2 regions of the Streptomyces sp. NPDC005141 genome follow, and region 2 is predicted to be linked to the other one. Evidence: riboswitches for the same ligand, from Rfam matches in the RefSeq annotation. Region 2 holds a riboswitch; the other holds the start of a gene.

Region 1 (10,238 bases), on a different contig from region 2:
CGCCTGAGCCTCGACATCCGTGCCCCGCCGCCGTCACCCGGCCGCGGGGCACGTCGCTGTCACCGACCGGGACAGGACAGTCACTCGCCGACAGCGACAGGCGCTCGCTCGTTAGGGCTCCATAGCGCTCGTACGAGGGGAAACGCGCTCAGGGGCCGACCTGACTAGCCCTATTCGGCCACCTCGAACCACCCAAAAGGGCAGTGCAGTTGAGGTGAACCCTCCGCATGGGTGACGCGTCATGAACCTGTGAGAAGCGGTGCCCGCAAATCCCTGCGGATTCACGCCCGTGGGGCAACACTGGGTTCCAGACCACACACCAACGGGGGGCGGCCATGAGCACTTCAAGCCGCACGACAGACACCACAGCCATCACTCACGACTCGACCCAGCGAAAGATCCCATCCATGTGCCAGCACCAGCCGCCGTGTCCCTCAGCCGAATCAGCCGACCGGGAGTCCGCCCGCCTTGTGGCGCACCACCCGGAGCAGGGATGGAGCCTGCTGTGCAACGGCGTTCTGCTCTTCGAGGACACCGGTGAGCTCCTGCCGGACGGCCAGATCATCGCCCCGCACCGCCCCCTGGGCGGCGCACCGGTGATGACGGCCGCCTGAGCCGCACGACCGGGCGGCCTGACAAGCCGCCCAGACACACGAGGGGCCGGCCCGGAGACGTACTCTCCGAACCGGCCCCGACGCATGTCCGAGGGTGATCACTCCCCGTAGCCGTTCACGTTCCGAGCGGTGATCAGTCCTCGTACGCGTCCAGTGGCGGGCAGGAGCAGACGAGGTTGCGGTCGCCGTACGCCTGGTCGATGCGGCGCACCGGCGGCCAGTACTTGTCGGCGGGCGAGACACCGGCCGGGAAGACGGCCTCCTCGCGGCTGTACGGGTGCTCCCAGTCGCCGCCGAGCGCGGCGGCGGTGTGCGGTGCCCCGCGCAGCGGGTTGTCGTCCACGGCCCACTCGCCGGAACCGACCTTCTCGATCTCCGCGCGGATCGCGATCATCGCGTCGCAGAACCGGTCGATCTCGCCCAGGTCCTCGGACTCGGTCGGCTCGATCATCAGCGTGCCGGCCACCGGGAACGACATCGTCGGCGCGTGGAAGCCGTAGTCGATCAGGCGCTTGGCGATGTCGTCGACGCTCACGCCGGTCGCCTTGGTGAGCGGGCGCAGGTCGATGATGCACTCGTGCGCGACCAGGCCACCGGGGCCGGTGTACAGCACCGGGTAGTGCGGCTCCAGGCGCTTGGCGATGTAGTTCGCGGAGAGCACGGCAACCTGCGTGGCGCGCTTGAGGCCCTCGCCACCCATCAGCCGGACGTACGACCAGGAGATGGGCAGGATGCCCGCGGAGCCCCAGGGAGCGGCCGAGATCGGGCCGACACCGGTCTCGGGACCGGCCTCGGGCTGGAGCGGGTGGTTCGGCAGGTACGGCGCCAGGTGCGCGCGCACACCGACCGGGCCGACGCCCGGACCGCCGCCGCCGTGCGGGATGCAGAAGGTCTTGTGCAGGTTCAGGTGCGAGACGTCGCCGCCGAAGTGGCCCGGCTTGGCGAGGCCCACCAGGGCGTTGAGGTTGGCGCCGTCGACGTAGACCTGGCCGCCGGCCTCGTGCACCTGGGCGCAGATGTCGGCGACGTGCTCCTCGAACACTCCGTGCGTCGAGGGGTACGTGATCATCAGGACCGACAGTTCGTCGCGGTACTGCTCGATCTTGGCGCGCAGGTCCTCGACGTCGATCTCACCGTCGTCCGCGGTCTTCACGACGACGACCTTCATGCCGGCCATCACGGCGCTGGCGGCGTTGGTGCCGTGCGCGGAGGACGGGATGAGGCAGACGGTGCGCTGGTCGTCGCCGTTGGCGCGGTGGTAGCCGCGGACGGCCAGCAGACCGGCCAGCTCACCCTGCGAACCGGCGTTGGGCTGGAGCGACACCGTGTCGTAGCCGGTGACCTCGGCGAGCTGGTCCTCGAGCTCGTGGATGAGCGTCAGGTAACCCCGCGCCTGCTCGGCGGGCACGAAGGGGTGCAGCTGACCGAACTCGGGCCAGGTGACCGGCTCCATCTCGGTGGTCGCGTTGAGCTTCATCGTGCAGGAGCCCAGCGGGATCATGCCGCGGTCGAGCGCGTAGTCGCGGTCGGAGAGCCTGCGCAGGTAGCGCAGCATCGCGGTCTCGGAGCGGTGCTCGTGGAAGACGGGGTGCGTGAGGTACTCGTCGGTGCGCAGCAGCGCGGCCGGCAGGGTGTCCTCCGCGCTCGCGTCCAGCGCCTCGATGTCGCCGTCGACGCCGAAGGCGGTCCATACGGCGGCCAGCTGAGCGCGCGTGGTCGTCTCGTCGCACGAGATCGACACATGGTCGGCGTCGGCGGGGTGGAGGTTGACGCCGTGGTCGCGGGCAGCGGCCACGATGTCGGCGGCCCGGCCCGGGACCCGCACGGTGAGCGTGTCGAAGTACGCGCCGTGCACGACCTCGGCACCGCCGGCGGTGAGACCCGCGGCGAGGACAGTGGCGTAGCGGTGGGTACGCCGCGCGATGGTGCGCAGGCCGTCGGGACCGTGGTAGACGGCGTACATTCCTGCCATCACGGCGAGCAGGACCTGAGCAGTACAGATGTTGCTGGTCGCCTTCTCACGGCGGATGTGCTGCTCACGCGTCTGCAGGGCGAGGCGGTACGCCTTGTGCCCGTCGGCGTCCACGGAAACACCGACCAGCCGGCCGGGGAGACTGCGCGCGAACTTCTCGCGCACCGCCATGTAACCGGCGTGCGGTCCGCCGAAGCCCATCGGCACACCGAAGCGCTGCGTCGTACCGACCGCGATGTCCGCGTCGAGCTCGCCGGGCGAGGTCAGCAGGGTCAGGGCGAGCAGATCGGCGGCGACGGTGACGACCGCGCCCAGCTCGTGCGCCTGGTCGATGATCGGCTTGATGTCGCGTACGGCACCGGAGGCGCCCGGGTACTGGACCAGCACGCCGTTGATCTCGCGCCCGGCCAGGTCGGCCGGAATGCCTTCGCCGAGGTCGGCGACGACGACCTCGACACCGGTCGGCTCGGCGCGGGTCTCGATGACGGCGATGGTCTGCGGCAGCGCGTCCGCGTCGACCAGGAAGAGGCCCTTCTTGTTCTTGCCCATGCGGCGGGACAACGCCATCGCCTCGGCGGCGGCGGTGCCCTCGTCGAGCAGCGAGGCACCGGACGTCGGCAGTCCGGTCAGCTCGGCGACGACGGTCTGGAAGTTCAGCAGCGCCTCGAGACGGCCCTGCGAGATCTCCGGCTGGTACGGCGTGTACGCGGTGTACCAGGCCGGGTTCTCCATGACGTTGCGCAGGATCACCGGCGGCGTGAACGTGCCGTAGTAACCGAGGCCGATCATCGAACCGAGCACCTGGTTGCGGTCCGCGAGGGAGCGGAGCTCGGCCAGTACCTCGGCCTCGGTGCGCGCGGCCGGCAGCTTCAGGGCCTCGGCGTTCTTGATCACGTCCGGCACCGCGGCGGCCGTCAGCTCGTCGAGCGAGCCGTATCCGACGTGCGCGAGCATCTTGGCCCGTGCTTCGGAGTCGGGCCCGATGTGGCGCTGCTCGAAGGGGATTCCCTGTTCGAGCTCGGAGAGCGGAATGCGATGGGCGGTCATTGCGGAGGCCTCCTGGTCTGACGCGACCTTCGAGGGGCACCCCTGCACGGGTACCCCGACGGCCTCCCCCTCTGTCATCTCAACCTGAGAGTTTCACCGGACCGTCCAGGGACGTCCCGGTTTTCACCGTCGGTGAGGGCGGAGGCCATCGGCACCCGCCCTGCTTTCCAGAGTGACCTCGTCCGTGCGGTACGTGAGCCTGAGAGATTCCGGGGAGGATTTGCTCCTTCGGCGCCTCCGGTGAAGTCTGGAGGACTCTCCCGCACGGGATCAGCAGCCGTCTGCCAGCCTACCAGCGAGGACAAGACACCAGCCTTCGAGTGGCCACCTTCCTGAATGTGCTCTTTCGTAGTGCTTACGGATGAGTTTGCGACCACGTGGAGGGCCCGTGCAGACCGACATCGATCCGCGCAACCTGATCGGCCGCAAGGCGTTCGACCGCAATGGCACCAAGATCGGCACGATCGACGAGGTCTATCTCGACGACGCGACCGGTGTTCCGGAGTGGGCGGCCATACGCACCGGCCTGTTCAGCAGAGACGCCTTCGTTCCGCTGGAGCCCAGCGAAGTCGTCGAGGGGACCCTGCGCATTCCCTTCGAACGAGCCCTGATCAAGGACGCCCCCGACTTCGGTGTCGGACGTCACCTCTCCCCCGAACAGGAACTCCAGCTCTACCACCACTACGGTCTCGACGTGGCGGCCCCTCCCCCGCCGCCGGACCGGGACTTCGGCCGACTCGCGGGCACGGAGGACGCCTGAGACCCCGGGTCCTGATCCTGCGTCCCGGGTTCCGACGCCCATGGCCCGGAACCCGCCGGCAGCCCATCGGCCGTCTCGGGTCTTCGCTCCACCAGCGGCAGCGGATCCGCCGGTTCCAGCCGCGGATCCTCCGTCCGGAACGTCTTCACCCGCCCGGGCTCGGAGTAGGGCGTCTCGAACCGCACCGTGACCCGCCCCAGCCCGCTTCCCTGCACCCATCCGTGCCCGTACTCGGCGTGCCGCACGTCGTGCCCCGAGGGCCACCGCCGCTCGGCGGGCGGTTCCTCCTCCGCGGCGGCACCCTCCGCCGGCTCGTCCGCCGGATGCTCTTCGGCCGTCGGCTCGGCAGAGGCCTGGGCCTGCGCGAACAGGTCCTCCTGCGTGTAGTCGGCGAGCCCGGAGACGCCGACCCCCAGCAGGCGTACGCCTCCGGTCGTGTCCACGCCCTCCAGCAACCGCGCGGCGGCCTCCCGCACCACCCCGGCGTCGTCCGTGGGCCCCCGCAGCGTCTCGGACCGGGTCAGCGTCGAGAAGTCGTACCTGCGCACCTTCAGCACGATGGTCCGCCCCGACAGTCCGGCCCCGCGCAGCCGCCGCACACACCGGTCCGCGAGCCGCGCCACCTCCAGCCCCACCCGGACCCGGTCGTGGATGTCCACGTCGTACGTGTCCTCGACCGACACCGACTTGGTCTCCCGCTCGGCCACCACGGGCCGGTCGTCGTGCGCCAGCGCCATCGCGAACAGCGCGTGCCCGTGCGCCTTCCCCAGCAGACGTACGAGTTCGTCCTCGCCCGCCTCGGCGATTTCCTCGACGGTGGTGATGCCGGCCCGCCGCAGATGGTCGCCGGTAGCCGGCCCCACACCCGGCAGCGTCCGCACCGGCATCGGCCCGAGCAGCGCGCGCTCGGTGCCCGGCTCGATCAGCACGAGCCCGTCGGGCTTGGCCTGCTCCGAGGCGATCTTCGCCAGCATCTTGGAGGCTGCGAGCCCCACCGACCCCGTGAGCCCCGTGACCGCCCGGATGTCCGAGCGCAGCTTGGCACCGGTCAGCCGCGCGGAGGCGTCGTCCCAGGCCGTCCCGCCCGCCTCCAGATCCACGAACGCCTCGTCCAGGCTCAGCGGCTCCACCAGCGGCGACAGGGTCCGCAGCAGCCCCATCACCTGCTCGCTGACCTCCCGGTAGAGCCCGAAGCGCGGCACGAGATAGGCGGCGTTCGGAGCGCGCCGGCGCGCCTGGGCCATGGGCATCGCCGAGTTCACCCCGAAGACGCGCGCCTCGTACGAGGCGGTGGCGACGACCCCACGCGGCCCGAGCCCGCCCACGACGACGGCCTTCCCGCGCAGGCTCGGCTTGGACGCCTGCTCCGCCGAGGCGAAGAAGGCGTCCATGTCGAGATGCAGGATCGTGGGCGCGGTTCTCACATGTCCGATGCTGCCCTACGCCACTGACAATGCCCCCGCACGCCGGGGCATCACGTCATCGAAGGTCCCACGCGTCACACCGCGCGGTTGCGTCTCCGCGCCAGCTCGTCGGCGGGGTTGTGCCCGAGAAGCGTCTCACCGGTGTCCACGCGCTCTCCGTGCAGCTGCGACAGGGCGCCCTCGACGTCCCGCCACACCACGCCCACGGCGATACCGAAGACCCCCTGACCGCCCTGCAGCAACGCGTGGACCTCGTCGGGCGAGGTGCACTCGTAGACCGTCGCGCCGTCGCTCATCAGCGTCATGCGCTCCAGGTCCTGGAATCCGCGCTCCCTCAGGTGCTGGACCGTGGTGCGGATGTTCTGCAGCGACACCCCGGTGTCGAGGAACCGCTTGACGATCTTCAGGACCACCACGTCCCGGAAGCTGTAGAGACGCTGCGTCCCCGACCCGTAGGCGGGACGCACACTGGGCTCGACCAGCCCGGTCCGCGCCCAGTAGTCCAGCTGCCGGTAGGTGATGCCCGCGGCGGCACACGCCGTGGGTCCCCGGTAACCGACCTCCTCGGGAACAGCCTCTCCCTCACCGGGTACCGCCGCCGGCCGCCGCGGAACGTGATCGGCCGCGCCGCCATGATGGGGATGCCCCCTGCTCGAGCCGAGCCGAGAGCTTGGGGGAGGGTACGGGCCGCTCTCCCCCAGACCGTGTCCGGGGGCACCCCCAGCCGTACCGTCGCCGCTGCTTCTCACGCCGACCTCCGTCCTTGACCTGCCTTCTCGACGGTAGGCAGTCACCAGGGCCGCGTCAACGATCGCCACACTCGGCACGCCGAGTGATAATCACCCTAAGAGTGGTTTCCCGTGCCCTACCGCGGGGAAAGGCTAGCCGAATGCTCCCGGCACGGGCCGCGGCACACCACACTCGCCGCGGGCAAATGCCACCGGGCGCTTCCCTCCGCTCCCCGGTGTCACTGGCTGTTGGTGCCGAAGTCCTCGGGCGAGATCTGGTCGAGGAACTCGCGGAACTTCTCCACCTCGTCCTCCTGCTCGTCCGGGATCGCGATGCCCGCGTCGTCGAGCACTCCGTCACTGCCGTAGATCGGCGTCCCGGTGCGCAGGGCAAGCGCTATGGCATCGGACGGACGGGCACTCACCTCGACCCCGCTGGCGAACACGAGCTCGGCGTAGAAGACGCCCTCGCGCAGGTCCGTGATCCGTACTTCGGTGAGCTCCTGGCCGACGGCCTCCAGCACGTCCTTGAACAGGTCGTGGGTCAGCGGTCGCGCGGGGGCCATGCCCTGCTGAGCGAAAGCGATCGCCGTCGCCTCCCCCGGTCCGATCCAGATGGGGAGGTAGCGGTCGCCTCCCACTTCACGCAGAAGCACGATCGGTTGGTTGGAGGGCATTTCGACCCGGACACCTACGACATCGAGCTCGTTCACACAGCAACCCTAGGCCGTGCCCGGGACGTTTGGGTAGTCGGGCACAGAACGGGTGGACGATCCACAGCCTGCACCGGTGCCCCGGATCAGCGCAGTCGCACACCCAGCGCGGTCTGCACGAGCGCCGCGTGCAGCTTCACCGTGAGGCCCGCGAGCTCCTTCGTACGGGCCTCCGCGTGCGCCCGGGTCTGCGGATTGCGGTGCCGCCGCAGGGGCGCGACCACCTGGTCCACGAGCCCCGCGTCGCGCTCCGCCGCCGCCTTCATCGCCCGCAGATGGCGCGGCTCGATCCCGAACCGTCCCAGCTCGACGACGAGCGCTGCGACGGTCACCGCCTCGGCGTCGTAGACACCGTCGGGCAACGGGCCGATCAGCCCGTACGACTCCCACTCCTGGAGCTCCTGCTCGCCGATCTCCGCGGCGGCCAGCAGCTCCTCACGGCCCACCCGGGCCGCCGTGGGCCCCTCGGGCTCGCCGTAGAGCTCTCCGAGGCGTTCTCCCTCGCCCGAGTCGCGCTGGCGTCCCACGGACGGCAGACGCACCTGCTCACCGCGCTCCAGGGCGTCCAGGTGCTCGCGGATCACCTTCAGCGGCAGGTAGTGGTCACGCTGCATCCTCAGGACGTGGCCCAGTCGCTCGACGTCGTTCGTGCTGAACTTGCGGTACCCGGAAGGGGTCCGCCGCGGCTCGACGAGTCCCTCCGACTCCAGGAACCTGATCTTGGAGATGGTGACTTCGGGGAACTCGTCGCGCAGCACGTTCAGCACCGCGCCGATGCTCATCAGCCCACTGTCCGCCGCGGCGGTACCGCTGCCGGCACCGCCGCTCGGTGTTTGAAGCATGGACATTCCCTCGGTGTCCCCCCGGACGGAGTTGGGGGAGGGGTCAGATGCCCCGCTGGCTCGCGTAGAACACCAGCCGGTACTTGCCGATCTGCACCTCGTCACCGTTCGACAGCGGGACCTGGTCGATCCGCTCCCGGTTCACGTACGTGCCGTTCAGGCTGCCGACGTCGGCGACCGTGAACGAACCGTCCGCCACACGACGGAACTCCACGTGCCGGCGCGACACGGTCACGTCGTCGAGGAAGATGTCGCTCTGCGGATGACGCCCGGCCGTGGTCAGCTCACCGTCCAGCAGGAAGCGGCTGCCCGAGTTCGGGCCGCGACGCACCACCAGCAGCGCCGAGCCGACCGGCAGCGCGTCGACCGCCGCCTGGGCCTCCGGGGAGAGCATCGGCGACGGCGTCTGGCCCGTCACCTCCGCGTCGTAGGCCTCGATGCCGGAGATGGAGATCGTGGACGTCGTCTCCGACGGACGCTCCGCGGCGCCCCGCAGCGGCGCACCGCAGTTGGAGCAGAACCGGCTGTTCTCCGCGTTGCGGTTACCGCACCTCGTACACACCTGGGCCGACATGGACGGATCCTCCTGCCGCGGCTGCCCACCAGGGGCATGGGACGCATACGGATCGGGGGCGAACCCTCCACCCGTGCTTGAGGCTGACGGGTCTCCGAAACCTATGCGGCCGGGCTGCGCAGGGTCAACAGACGACGCGCCCTGACCACCGGGACCGGTGACCTGGTCCCGGAACAGCGGGCGGTCGCCGCCCTGGGCCTCCGCATCTCCCTGACGCGGTGCACGGTGCCGGGCAGTCGCGTTGTCACCACTGCCCTCTCGCGCGCTCTTGCCGAACAACTTCGCAAACAACTTCACGGGCGATTCCCCTTGACCGAAACAGACCCGCCCGTGGGGCAGGACGAACCCTGATTGAACACACCGGTCGACCCGGACATCCTCACAACGTCCGTATCCACCAGACAGTTTCCACCACGCACCACCCATTCGGTGCGCCGACCCCCCGCAACCTCTTGCCCTCGCCCGGCGGCCCCCATGCGACCCCGGTTCACCGCGAGGACGACCGAGCGTAGTCAGGCCGCTCCGCCGGTCGCAAGGCGTCCACGACGATCTTCGTCGAGCGGTCCACGGTGACGGTGGCCTGCTCCTTCTCCAGTGTCTGCACCACGCCTCCCGGGATGTTCAGCGCCGGCTCAAGGTCCTGCGGCTTGCCGATGACCTTGAAACGATAGGGCTGGGTGATCTTGTTCCCGTCGACCTTCACTCCGCCGCCGGAATCGGCGAGGTAGGTACCCGCGACCACGCGTACGCCGTTCACCTGGATCGCCTCCGCGCCGGCCGCGCGCAGCTCCTGGATCGCGTCGAGCAGCATGTCCGCTTTGACCGTCCCCTTCGTGTCGTCGATCGTCAGGGTGATGCCGGGTCCCTGAGCGGATACGGTGCCCGCCAGGATGCCGAGTTGCTTCTCCTTCTCGACCGTCTGCTTGCGGGCCTCCTCGGCCTGGTCCGAGCTGTTCTCCAGCTCGGTGCGCTGATCCTCGAGACCCTGCTTCTCGTCCTCAAGACGCTGAGTTCGGTTGTCGAGTTCATCGAGAATGCGCACGAGATCCTCTTGGCGTGCTCCGCGCAGGGCGCTGTCGCCGTCGCTGTTGGATGCCACCTGGACGGCCAGGCCGAAGCCGAGGCCGAACAGCAGCAACGCGACGATGAGTTGGGCGCGCGACACGCGCGGCGGCCACAAGCCCTTGACCAGCCTCTGACGGCCGGAGAGCGACGGCTCGCCGTTCTCCTCGGCCTTCTCCGGCTCGGGCTCCTCCGCGGCCGCGGGGACCTCTTCCGGCAGCTCTCTGCGCAGCGGGTTCTCGGGGACTTCGTCCTCGTTGCTCTTGCTCATCGCCCTCACGCCCGGAACACGTGCCGACGGATCGCCGCGGCGTTGGAGAAGATGCGGATGCCGAGGACGACCACGACACCGGTGGAGAGCTGGGCACCCACACCCAGCTTGTCGCCCAGGAAGACGATCAGCGCGGCGACGACCACGTTCGACAGGAACGAGACGACGAAGACCTTGTCGTCGAAGATGCCGTCGAGCATCGCGCGCAGACCGCCGAACACGGCGTCGAGC
Region 2 (10,238 bases):
GACGACGCCCAGGTCGTGGGTGATGACGATGACCGCGGAGCCGAACTCCTTCTGCAGGTCCCGGATGAGGTCGAGGATCTGCGCCTGGACGGTCACGTCCAGGGCGGTCGTCGGCTCGTCCGCGATCAGCAGCTCGGGGTTGTTGACCAGCGACATCGCGATCATCGCGCGCTGGCGCATACCGCCGGAGAACTCGTGCGGGTAGTTGTCGACCCGCTTGTCCGGCTGGGGGATCCCCACGCGGTCGAGCATCTCGATGGCGCGCCTGCGCGCCGCCTTCTTGTCGACCTTGTTGTGGATCCGGTAGGCCTCCACGATCTGCTGGCCGATCGTGTAGTACGGGTGCAGCGCCGACAGCGGGTCCTGGAAGATCATCGCCATCTCGCGGCCACGCAGCTTGCGCACGTGGTCGGGGTCGGCGGAGAGCAGTTCCGTGCCGTCGAGCCAGATCTCGCCGGAGATCTGGGCCTTGCGCTTGCCGTACTGGCCGGCGGTGTGCAGGCCCATGATGCCGAGCGAGGTCACCGACTTGCCGGAGCCCGACTCGCCCACGATGCCGAGGGTCTTGCCCTTCTCCAGCGTGAAGCTGAGCCCGTCGACGGACTTGACGATGCCGTCGTCGGTCGGGAAGTGCACCTTCAGGTCGCGGACTTCGAGAAAGGAGGAAGGTGCGGGCGAGTCCTTCACGGGCTCGGTCATGGCCGCTCCGCTCTTGCTGAGTTCGGTCATGACAGCCTCACTCGGGGGTCGATCACGGCGTACAGGAGGTCGACGACCAGGTTGGCGAAGATCACCGCGAGCGAGGTGATCAGCGTGACGCCCAGGATGATCGGCAGGTCCTTGGTGTTGATCGCCGTCAGCACGGCCTGGCCGAGGCCCGGCAGGCTGAATGTGGTCTCGGTGAGGATCGCGCCGCCGATGAGGGCGCCGAGGTCCATACCGAACATGGTGAGGATCGGCGTCATCGTGGAGCGCATGGCGTGCTTGCCGATGACGACCGGCTCGCGCAGGCCCTTGGCCCGGGCCGTGCGGATGTAGTCCTCACCGAGGATCTCCAGCATGGTGGCGCGGGTGATCCGGGCGTACATGGCCGCGTAGAGGAAGGCGAGCGTGACCCAGGGCAGGATCATGCCGCCGAACCAGCCGCTGACGCTCTCGTCGAAGGGGACGTACTGGCCGTCCAGCCATCCGAGGCCGTAGCTGAAGACCGCCAGCGACAGCAGACCGGTGAAGTAGATCGGGAGCGAGACGCCGCTGAGGGCGACGATCATCGCGCCGCGGTCCCACAGGGAGCCGCGCTTGAGCGCTGAGAGCACACCCGCAGCGACACCGAAGATCAGCCAGAGCACGGCGGCACCGAGCGCGAGAGCCAGGGTCACTGGGAAGCGGTCGGTGAGCACCGGCCAGATGGCCTGCTCGTTGCGGAAGGAGTAGCCGAAGCACGGGGCCGCGCAGTTCGTGACGTCGCCGCCGGACGCGTACGTGCGTCCCACGAAGATGCCCTTGAAGAACTCCCAGACCTGAGCGAATATCGGCTCGCCCAGCCCGAGCTTCTGCCGAACGGCCTCGATCGCCGCGGGGTCGGCCTGCTTGCCCACGAACATCGTGGCCGGGTCCACGCCCGCCCAGCGGGGGACGAGGAAGAAGATGCCGAAGACCACCAGAATGATGACCACCAGCATCACTACGGCGGCGAAGAGCCGCCTGATGAGGTAAGCGAGCACTGCTCTCGGCCCAGCGGCGGTGCCGCGGGCCACCGGAGGTCGTCCGGTGGCCCGCGGGTCACGCCGCGCCGGCCTTCACCTGCCTTTCGTGCCGTATGGCGGGTGCGCCGGTCGGTATTACTTCTTCAGAGCCAGGTTCACGAAGTCGTACTGACCGCTGTAGTTGTCGGTCGTGTAGACGTTCGCGAGGTTGCTGCCGCGCCAGTTGACGAACTTCTCGAAGACGAAGGGAAGGTAGTAGCCGCCCTCCATGACCTTGTGGTTGATCTCCGTGGAGATCTCGGTCTTCTTCGCCTCGTCGAGCTCCTTGACGTAGCTGTTGAAGAGGCCGTCGATCGCCTTGTCGTCGATCAGCGCGAAGTTGTTGTTGCCGCTCTCAAGGATGTACTTGCCGCTCCAGAGCGGCAGACCGAAGCCCTGGACGGTCGGGAAGTCCGGGCCCCAGCCCATGATGATGATGCCGTAGCCCTTCTTCTTCACGTTCGAGGGGCTACCGATGATGCCGCTGGTCTGCGCGCCGTCGAACTGGTCGATGTCGACGGTGATGCCGACCTTCTTCAGCGAGGCCTGGAGGGACTCGGCCGTGGCGACCTCGACCGGCTTGTTGTTGCGGACCGCGATGGTGGTCTTGAAGCCGTCCGGCTTGCCGCAGGCCTTCAGCTCTTCCTTGGCCTTGGCGACGTTGCCGTTCTTGTTGGCCGTGGCCGACTCGTACGGGTCGTACTTCTGGCCCTCGGCACCCGGGACGGACGGCGGCAGCATGTTGGTGCCGATGTCACCACCGGCCACCGGGCCACCGCGCGCGGTCTGCAGCGACTCGTGGTCGGCGCCGTAGATCACGGCCTTGCGGCAGTGCTCGTTGTCGAACGGCTTCACGCTCTGCGGGAAGACCGCGTAACGGACGTAGCCCGAGACCGGGTTGTCCAGGTTGGCCTTGTGCTTCTTCAGGGCGGTGGTGCGGCCCTGCGGCGACATGCCGGTCTGGTTGATGTCCAGGTCGTAGTCGCCGTTGATCAGACGCTGGTCCATGTCGTTGGCGTTGGTGAACAGCGTCAGCGATATCGCGTCCGGGTACGCCTTGCGGATCGGGTCCGAGGACGCCTTCCACTCCGGGTTGCGGACCAGCTTGAGGCTCTTGTTCGGCGTGTACGAGTCGAACTTGTACGGGCCGGACGAGAACGGCTTCAGGCCGTACTTGGACTTGGTGTCCTTGTCCTGGCGGACCGGCGCGGACGAGGCCAGCGCGAGGATGTCCTCGAAGTCCGAGTTGGCCTGCGGAAGCTTGAAGACGATGGTCTTGTCGTCCGGCGTCTCGATCGCCTTCAGACCGAGCTTGTCCTTGGACTTGTCCTTGTAGGGACCCTTGTACTCGCCCTTGGGGTCGAGGAGGTCCTTCAGGTAGACCGGACCGCCGGACAGCACGTCCTGCGCCCACTGCCGCTCGATGCCGTACTTGATGTCCTTGGAGGTGATCGGCTTGCCGTCCTCCCACGTCACGCCGTCACGCAGCGTGTACGTGTAGGTCTTGCCGTCGTCGGTGACCTTCGCCGTGCTGGTGGCGAGGTCCGGCGTCAGCTTGGCACCGGCGGCACCGGGCTCGGCGTTGCCGGTCACCAGGGTGCGGCTGTAGTACCGCATGAAGTTCCAGGCGAAGCCGTAGTAGCCGCGCGTGGTGTCCCACGAGTCGGCGTCCTGGACGCCCGCGAACTTCAGCGTGCCGCCCTTCTTCGCGAGGGAGGCCTGAGCGACCTTGTTGTTCGCAGCGTCGAAGCCGGCCGCGCCGTTCTTGGAGCCGCCGCCCTCGTTGTCGTCGTTGCCGCCGCCGCACGCCGCCGTGGACAGCAGTGCAGCGACCACGGCTGCGGCGGCCACGGCCTGCTTGCGCCGCCCTGTGGTGCGTTGGGTAATCACTCGGATCCTCCGTGTGTGTAGCGGCCCGTCCGATAGGTGACGGGCCCGGGGGGTACGGCAGTTCAGCGAGAACCCTTCGGGTCGAGCGCATCGCGTACGCCGTCGCCGAAGAGGTTGAAGGAGAGCACGGTGATGAAGATCGCTACACCCGGGATGACCATGTACATCGGGTCCGAGTCGTAGTAATCGATCGCGGAGGAGAGCATCTGCCCCCAGGAGGCCGAGGGCGGCTTGACGCCCACGCCCAGGAAGCTGAGCGCAGCCTCGGTGAGGATGTTGGTCGGGATCATCATTGTCGTGTACACGATGATGGGCGCGACCAGGTTGGGCAGCAGCTCCTTGAACAGGATGTAGAACCTGCCGGCCCCGAGACTGCGCGCGGCCTCGACGTACTCGCGCTCACGCATGGAGAGGGTCTGACCCCGCACCACGCGTCCGACGTAGGGCCAGCCGAAGAAGCCGATCACCAGGATCATGACGAAGAGGCGGACGCCCGTACCCGTCAGGCCCAGCATCTCGTTCGGCATGACCGAGACCAGCGCGATGATGAAGAGCAGCTGCGGGAAGGCCAGCAGGCCGTCCATCACGCGGCTGATGAGCGCGTCCAGCCAGCCGCCGAAGTAGCCGGCGAGCACGCCGAGGACGGTGCCGAGCACCACGGCGACCAGGGCCGACAGGAAGCCGACCAGGAGCGAGACCTGGGCGCCGTAGACGATCCGGGCGAAGATGTCGCGACCGCTGACCGGCTCGACACCGAGCAGGTGGTCACCGCTGATTCCGCCGTAGGACCCGGTGGGGGTCGAGAAGAGCGGGTCGATCAGGTTCTCGTGGTGGGTCTCGGGGTCCTGCCCGACCAGGCTCGTGATCAGCGGCGCGAAGATCGCGACCAGGATCAGCACGAGCACCACGACGCCGCCCGTCAGGGCCAGCTTGTCCCGCTTCAGGCGCTCCCAGGCGATGCGGCCGAGGGAACGTCCTTGTACCGCCTTCGCCTCGGCGGAGCCGGCGAGCGCCGCCTCCTCAGCCGCGCTCGGCGCGACTTCAGCCGTCGGCTCGTGCAATGGTGCCGTCATCTGGCAGGGACCCCTCTCAACCGGCGGTAGCCGGCCCACACTTGCCGCTGTAGCGGCGTGATCAGTCCGTAGTACGCAGGGGTTAAACCCCTGGAGCCGGAAGTCTTCAATGCATTGGCGATCTGTTGCCAGACTTGACGGTGAATGGATGCGCAAACGTGATGCCATCAGGGAGGTTCCGTTATCCGGACGGCGGATATCAAGGATCGAACTGCCACAACCGGGACATTCCGGTGCAGAGTTGGGCGATATCGCCCACGTTTGCACCAAATCACCACAAGGCCTCTTCCAGCCGTCCATGGATCAGGATCGGCCACATTCACCGCCCGAGGACCCACGAGGCCGCAGGGAGTCGCAAGTCACCGGGAGATTGAAATGGGCACGCCATGTCGAAGTGGCCTCGGCCTGCCGCTCGGACGCTCTTGGGCGGCACCTGCGCCGTGCCCCTGACCATGGGTGCTGCCGGAGCCGCGCACGCCGGAACGTCCGCGGCGTCACGGAGGAAGTCCCGCCGTCCGCCGTGTCACGGTGACAGCGAGGCGCCGCCCCGCTCATGTCGACGAGGGGCGGCGTTCTTGTTCCGGCGTCAGGCCGATCGCGTCGAGAGGTCCGCCTCCGACGCGGTCCGGTCAGTACGCGGCACCGTGCGGCGACGGGCCGCCGTACCCGCGGACGGGAGCCGCGTGCGCCTCACGGTCGTAGAACGGCCGGGCATTGGCGCGCAGCCACATCGCGACCGGGTCGAACTCGTCCGACATCGCGACGGTGGAGACCGGCAGCCCGTCCGGAACGGCGCCGATGGACTGCTGCATCATCGCCCGCACCGAGTCGACGGCGGGCGGCGAAGTGTCGTACACGTCAAGGCCGATGGCGAGATACGGCGCCCCGAGCGTCGGCTGGACCCAGGCACGCCGCAACGAGCGTACGGCCGGGGTGAGATGCGCGTTCTGGGTGAGCAGGGCGTAGAACTGCGGGATCTCGATGCCGGGTTCGGAGAGCCGGAGCGGGCCGGCGGGCTGCCGCTCCAGGCCCGTGGCGATCCGGCGCAGATCCAGCCACGGGATGCCGAGGCCGCCGCCGGGGGCGTGCGGATTGAGCCAGAGGCCGAAGTGGTCGGGGTACAGGGTGCGGGCGACGTCCAGCCCGTCCACCACCTCGTACGAGCGGTTCCAGCCGCTGGCGGAGAGTTCCTGGGCGGAGGTGACACAGGGCGCGTACCCGAAGCCGTCCACCTGCATGTTCCCGTACTGAGCGTCCGGGGAGCCGGCCTGGCCGTGCCACAGCAGCATCCATACCTGGCCGGACGACGGCGTCGCGAGCGCGCGAAGGAGCGCCTCGTAGGCGTCGTAACGCCCGGGCGTCACCTGGCGCAGCATGTGCTCGACCTGCCCGGCCGCGGCCGTGCCCGACGCGCTCACCCTCAACCGCCCCTTCGCGAACAATTCACGACGAACTCATCCATTACGCCTGAGGCACCGGTTACGAACGTGCGTCAACACCTCGACCGGGCCATGAAACCAGCTTATGCGGCGATCGCGCTCCGCCGGGGGAAGCAGCCGAGAGCCGAGACGCACCGCGCGGGAGAAGCCGCGGACCGTCGACGGCAGGGCGCGCGGTCCCCCGTGCGCCCTCGGGACCGGCGTCGTTCAGTGACCGTGCTGGTAGAAGGGGCGCACCTGAGCTCGCATCCAGTCGCCGACCGGGTCCTGCGTCACGTCGAGGAGAACCAGGTTCACCGGAATGTTCATCGGGACGCGACCGAGGGCACGGCCGAGGGCGTCGAGGGGAAGCGTGCGGACCTCGCCCTCCCACAGCGAGAGTTCGACGCCGATGAACATGACCGGATCGTCGCCCTCGATGCTGGCCAGACAGCGGCGGGCGCTCAGGACGACGCCGGTCCCGGCGAACTCGGCCGAGGCCGCGGCGAGGAAGTCCACCGGGTCCTCCTGCCAGTCGGGTTCGAAGAGCCGCACCCGGCCACCGCTGGCCGGCCCGTCGAGCGGGGTCCGCCCGGCCCGGCACAGCTCGGCGACGGCCATCGGCGGCAGCGGTACACCGACCACGCCGTCCGGGTTGACCGCGATGCCGACCTGCGGCGGAAGTCCGCGGGCGAACTCCACGGCGGGCGCGATCGTGTACGACATCTGTCCGCCGGTGACCTGGCGGAACTGCTCCTCGGAGCTGAAGACGGGGACGTACACCTGGCCCCCCAGCTCCATCGTGGGCAGATCGAGCGGGCCGCTCTGCGGGCCACCGCCGTTGGGCAGGGGCACCCAGACGAAGCTGCGGCCGAGCACCTCGACGATGCGAGCGCCCGCGGAAGGCCCCGCGGGTACGCCGAGGGAGGCGGACAGCACCTCCTCCAGCTCGTTGCCGGGCCAACCGCCGTGCGGGTGGGGGTGCGCCTGTGCCGGGAAGTCCATCTGTCTACCGCCTGCTTCGAACCACTGTTCCGGCTGGAAAGGTTAATGGGCCACCGCGACCGGTCAGTGGCCGAAGTCGATCCTTCGCAGCACGTCCGCCGCGTCCCGGTCGATGAGCACCGCCGAACCGCAGCCCTCGGGCAGGCCGCCCTTCTCGATCGAGAGCAGCAGCCGGGTGATCGCGCCGCGATGGCGCGCGAAGGCGTAGCGCGAGACGCCCCGGCCCCGCTCGCGCTGGCCGTCCAGCGCGGTGTCCGGCGTGACGTCGAGCAGCAGCAGGTGCAGTGCGCCGCCCCGGCGCCGGGCCTCGCGGGCGAGCCAGCGGCGCACCCAGGCCTGCGTGCCGCAGTCGTGCACGACGACTCCGCCGCCGCCGCGCAGCGCGCGGCGCAGGCCGGCGTAGTGCGAGAGGCGGACGAGCGGGCGGTAGACCGCGTAGGGCAGCAGGTGGGCCATCCGGCCGTCCCAGCGGTCGCGGGTGTCCTGCGAGTCGACGCGCGCGCCCTTCACGGCCCGCCGCATCAGCGTCGACTTGCCGCTGCCGGGCAGTCCGGTGACCACCACGAGGTCGCCCGCCCCGAAGCGGAGACCGTGCGGGCTGTGGCCCGCCCGGTCGCGTAGGTCGCGGACGACGACCGCCGGAAGCGGGCCGCACGCCTCCCGGGCCGTCGCGCCGGGCTGCTCCGGCAGCGCGAGACCCGAGGTCGCCGCGTACGCCCTGGTCCTGTTCACCGTGACCGTCCTCCCCATGGATGTGGAGTCCCATCCCCCTCGAGTGTAAAGAGAAGGTAATGCCCGGCGCTTCCTGTTTCGGTACGCGGACTGCCACAGGCCGGTTACAGATGGCGGACTGCCGGGATCGGACAGCGCGTGCAATGATGGCCGCGCCAACTGCATACCGGCCGCTTGAATCCGCGCGGGAGAGTCCTGGGTACGTGTACCCGGGCGCCGAAGGAGCAAGTCCCTCCCTTGAATCTCTCAGGCCCCGTTACCGCGCGGGCGAGGCACATCTGAAAAGCGGGCCGCTGACCAGTGGCTCCACCCAAGGTGCAAGTCAGGACCACCATTTCGTGGGGTACTGATGAACCTCTCAGGTTCCGATGACAGATGGGGAGGAACGACCTCGCCGTCATGCCTTGGGAGCCAGACCGATGAGCAGCAACGCACCCCGTCACACCGCGCTCGATGCCCTGCATCGCTCGCTGGGCGCGACGATGACCGACTTCGCAGGCTGGGACATGCCCCTGCGCTACGCCTCCGAGCGCGACGAGCACCTCGCCGTCCGTACGAAGGCCGGTCTCTTCGATCTCTCCCACATGGGCGAGATCACCGTCACCGGCCCGCAGGCGGCGGCTCTCCTGAACCACGCGCTGGTCGGCAACATCGCCACCGTCGGCGTCGGCCGCGCCCGCTACACCATGATCTGCCGGGAGGACGGCGGCATCCTGGACGACCTGATCGTCTACCGCCTGGCCGAGCACGAATACATGGTCGTCGCCAACGCCTCCAACGCCCAGGTGGTCCTGGACGCCCTGACCGAGCGCGCCGCCGGTTTCGACGCGGTCGTGCGCGACGACCGTGACGCCTACGCCCTGATCGCCGTGCAGGGACCCGAGTCCCCCGGCATCCTCAAGGCGGTCACCGACGCGGACCTCGACGGTCTGAAGTACTACGCGGGCCTGCCGGGCACGGTGGCCGGCGTTCCGGCCCTGATCGCCCGTACCGGCTACACCGGCGAGGACGGCTTCGAGCTGTTCGTGGCCCCCGCCGACGCCGAGAAGGTGTGGCAGGCGCTGACCGACGCGGGCACCCCGGCCGGACTGGTCCCCTGCGGTCTGTCGTGCCGCGACACGCTGCGTCTGGAGGCGGGCATGCCGCTGTACGGGCACGAGCTGACCACCGCGCTGACCCCCTTCGACGCCGGCCTCGGACGGGTCGTGAAGTTCGAGAAGGAGGGCGACTTCGTGGGGCGCGCCGCGCTCGAGGAGGCCGCCTCCCGCGCCGAGCAGAACCCGCCGCGGGTCCTCGTCGGCCTGATCGCCGAGGGGCGTCGCGTGCCGCGCGCCGGGTACTCGGTCGTCACCGACGGCCGGGTGATCGGCGAGATCACCTCCGGCGCCCCCTCCCCCACGCTGGGCAAGCCCATCGCGATGGCGTACGTCGACGCCGCGCACGCAGCGCCGGGCACCGCCGGTGTCGGCGTGGACATCCGGGGCAGCCACGAACCGTACGAGGTCGTGGCGCTGCCGTTCTACAAGCGTCAGAAGTGACACTGGTCCGCGAGGACCGGACATGACACGAATGCCCGTCGGGCGCCGGCCGTGACCGTCGACCCCGTCGCGCGTCAGAAGTGACCCTGGGCACATCCGCCCGGGTCACACGCTTCCCTTCATCAGCACTCCCCCGCGTACAGGAGAATTCAGGCCATGAGCAACCCCCAGCAGCTGCGCTACAGCAAGGAGCACGAGTGGCTGTCCGTCGCCGAGGACGGCGTCGCGACGGTCGGCATCACCGAGTTCGCGGCCAACGCGCTCGGCGATGTCGTCTACGCCCAGCTTCCGGCGGTCGGTGACACCGTGGCCGCGGGCGACTCCTGCGGCGAGCTGGAGTCGACCAAGTCCGTCAGCGACCTGTACTCCCCCGTGGCCGGCGAGGTCGTCGAGGCCAACCAGGACGTGGTGGACGACCCGTCGCTGGTGAACTCCGCCCCCTTCGAGGGTGGCTGGCTGTTCAAGGTCCGCGTCACGGACGAGCCCGAGGACCTGATGTCCGCCGACGAGTACGCCGCCTTCACCGCCGGCTGAGGAGTCACCGCATGTCGCTTCTGAACACCCCCCTTCACGAGCTGGACCCGGACGTCGCCGCCGCCGTCGACGCCGAGCTGCACCGTCAGCAGTCCACCCTGGAGATGATCGCCTCGGAGAACTTCGCTCCGGTCGCGGTCATGGAGGCCCAGGGCTCGGTCCTGACCAACAAGTACGCCGAGGGCTACCCGGGCCGCCGTTACTACGGCGGCTGCGAGCACGTCGACGTGGTCGAGCAGATCGCCATCGACCGCGTCAAGGCGCTGTTCGGCGCCGAGCACGCCAACGTGCAGCCGCACTCCG

Evidence for each region. Region 2 has a riboswitch for glycine ahead of gcvT (glycine cleavage system aminomethyltransferase GcvT). Riboswitches for the same ligand answer to the same signal wherever they lie in the genome.
Region 1: another riboswitch for glycine. It lies ahead of gcvP (aminomethyl-transferring glycine dehydrogenase); the one in region 2 lies ahead of gcvT (glycine cleavage system aminomethyltransferase GcvT).

The regions. Positions count from the first base shown of each region.
Region 1 covers NZ_JBSFYW010000068.1:4,542-14,779, reverse strand. The annotation lists gene ACWD68_RS35145 (hypothetical protein) at 1-7, shown strand, start outside; gene ACWD68_RS35140 (DUF5999 family protein) at 408-614, shown strand; gene gcvP (aminomethyl-transferring glycine dehydrogenase) at 748-3,633, opposite strand; glycine riboswitch at 3,811-3,906, opposite strand; gene ACWD68_RS35130 (PRC-barrel domain-containing protein) at 4,022-4,393, shown strand; gene ACWD68_RS35125 (DNA polymerase IV) at 4,315-5,817, opposite strand; gene ACWD68_RS35120 (MerR family transcriptional regulator) at 5,892-6,566, opposite strand; gene ACWD68_RS35115 (bifunctional nuclease family protein) at 6,785-7,258, opposite strand; gene ftsR (transcriptional regulator FtsR) at 7,345-8,100, opposite strand; gene ACWD68_RS35105 (FHA domain-containing protein) at 8,144-9,100, opposite strand; gene ACWD68_RS35100 (DUF881 domain-containing protein) at 9,162-10,007, opposite strand; gene ACWD68_RS35095 (small basic family protein) at 10,013-10,238, opposite strand, start outside.
Region 2 covers NZ_JBSFYW010000008.1:167,631-177,868, forward strand. The annotation lists gene ACWD68_RS09215 (ABC transporter ATP-binding protein) at 1-729, opposite strand, end outside; gene ACWD68_RS09220 (ABC transporter permease) at 726-1,724, opposite strand; gene ACWD68_RS09225 (ABC transporter substrate-binding protein) at 1,842-3,635, opposite strand; gene ACWD68_RS09230 (ABC transporter permease) at 3,698-4,708, opposite strand; gene ACWD68_RS09235 (enhanced serine sensitivity protein SseB C-terminal domain-containing protein) at 5,338-6,126, opposite strand; gene ACWD68_RS09240 (enhanced serine sensitivity protein SseB) at 6,355-7,131, opposite strand; gene ACWD68_RS09245 (AAA family ATPase) at 7,195-7,863, opposite strand; glycine riboswitch at 8,039-8,135, shown strand; glycine riboswitch at 8,136-8,248, shown strand; gene gcvT (glycine cleavage system aminomethyltransferase GcvT) at 8,283-9,401, shown strand; gene gcvH (glycine cleavage system protein GcvH) at 9,558-9,935, shown strand; gene glyA (serine hydroxymethyltransferase) at 9,947-10,238, shown strand, end outside.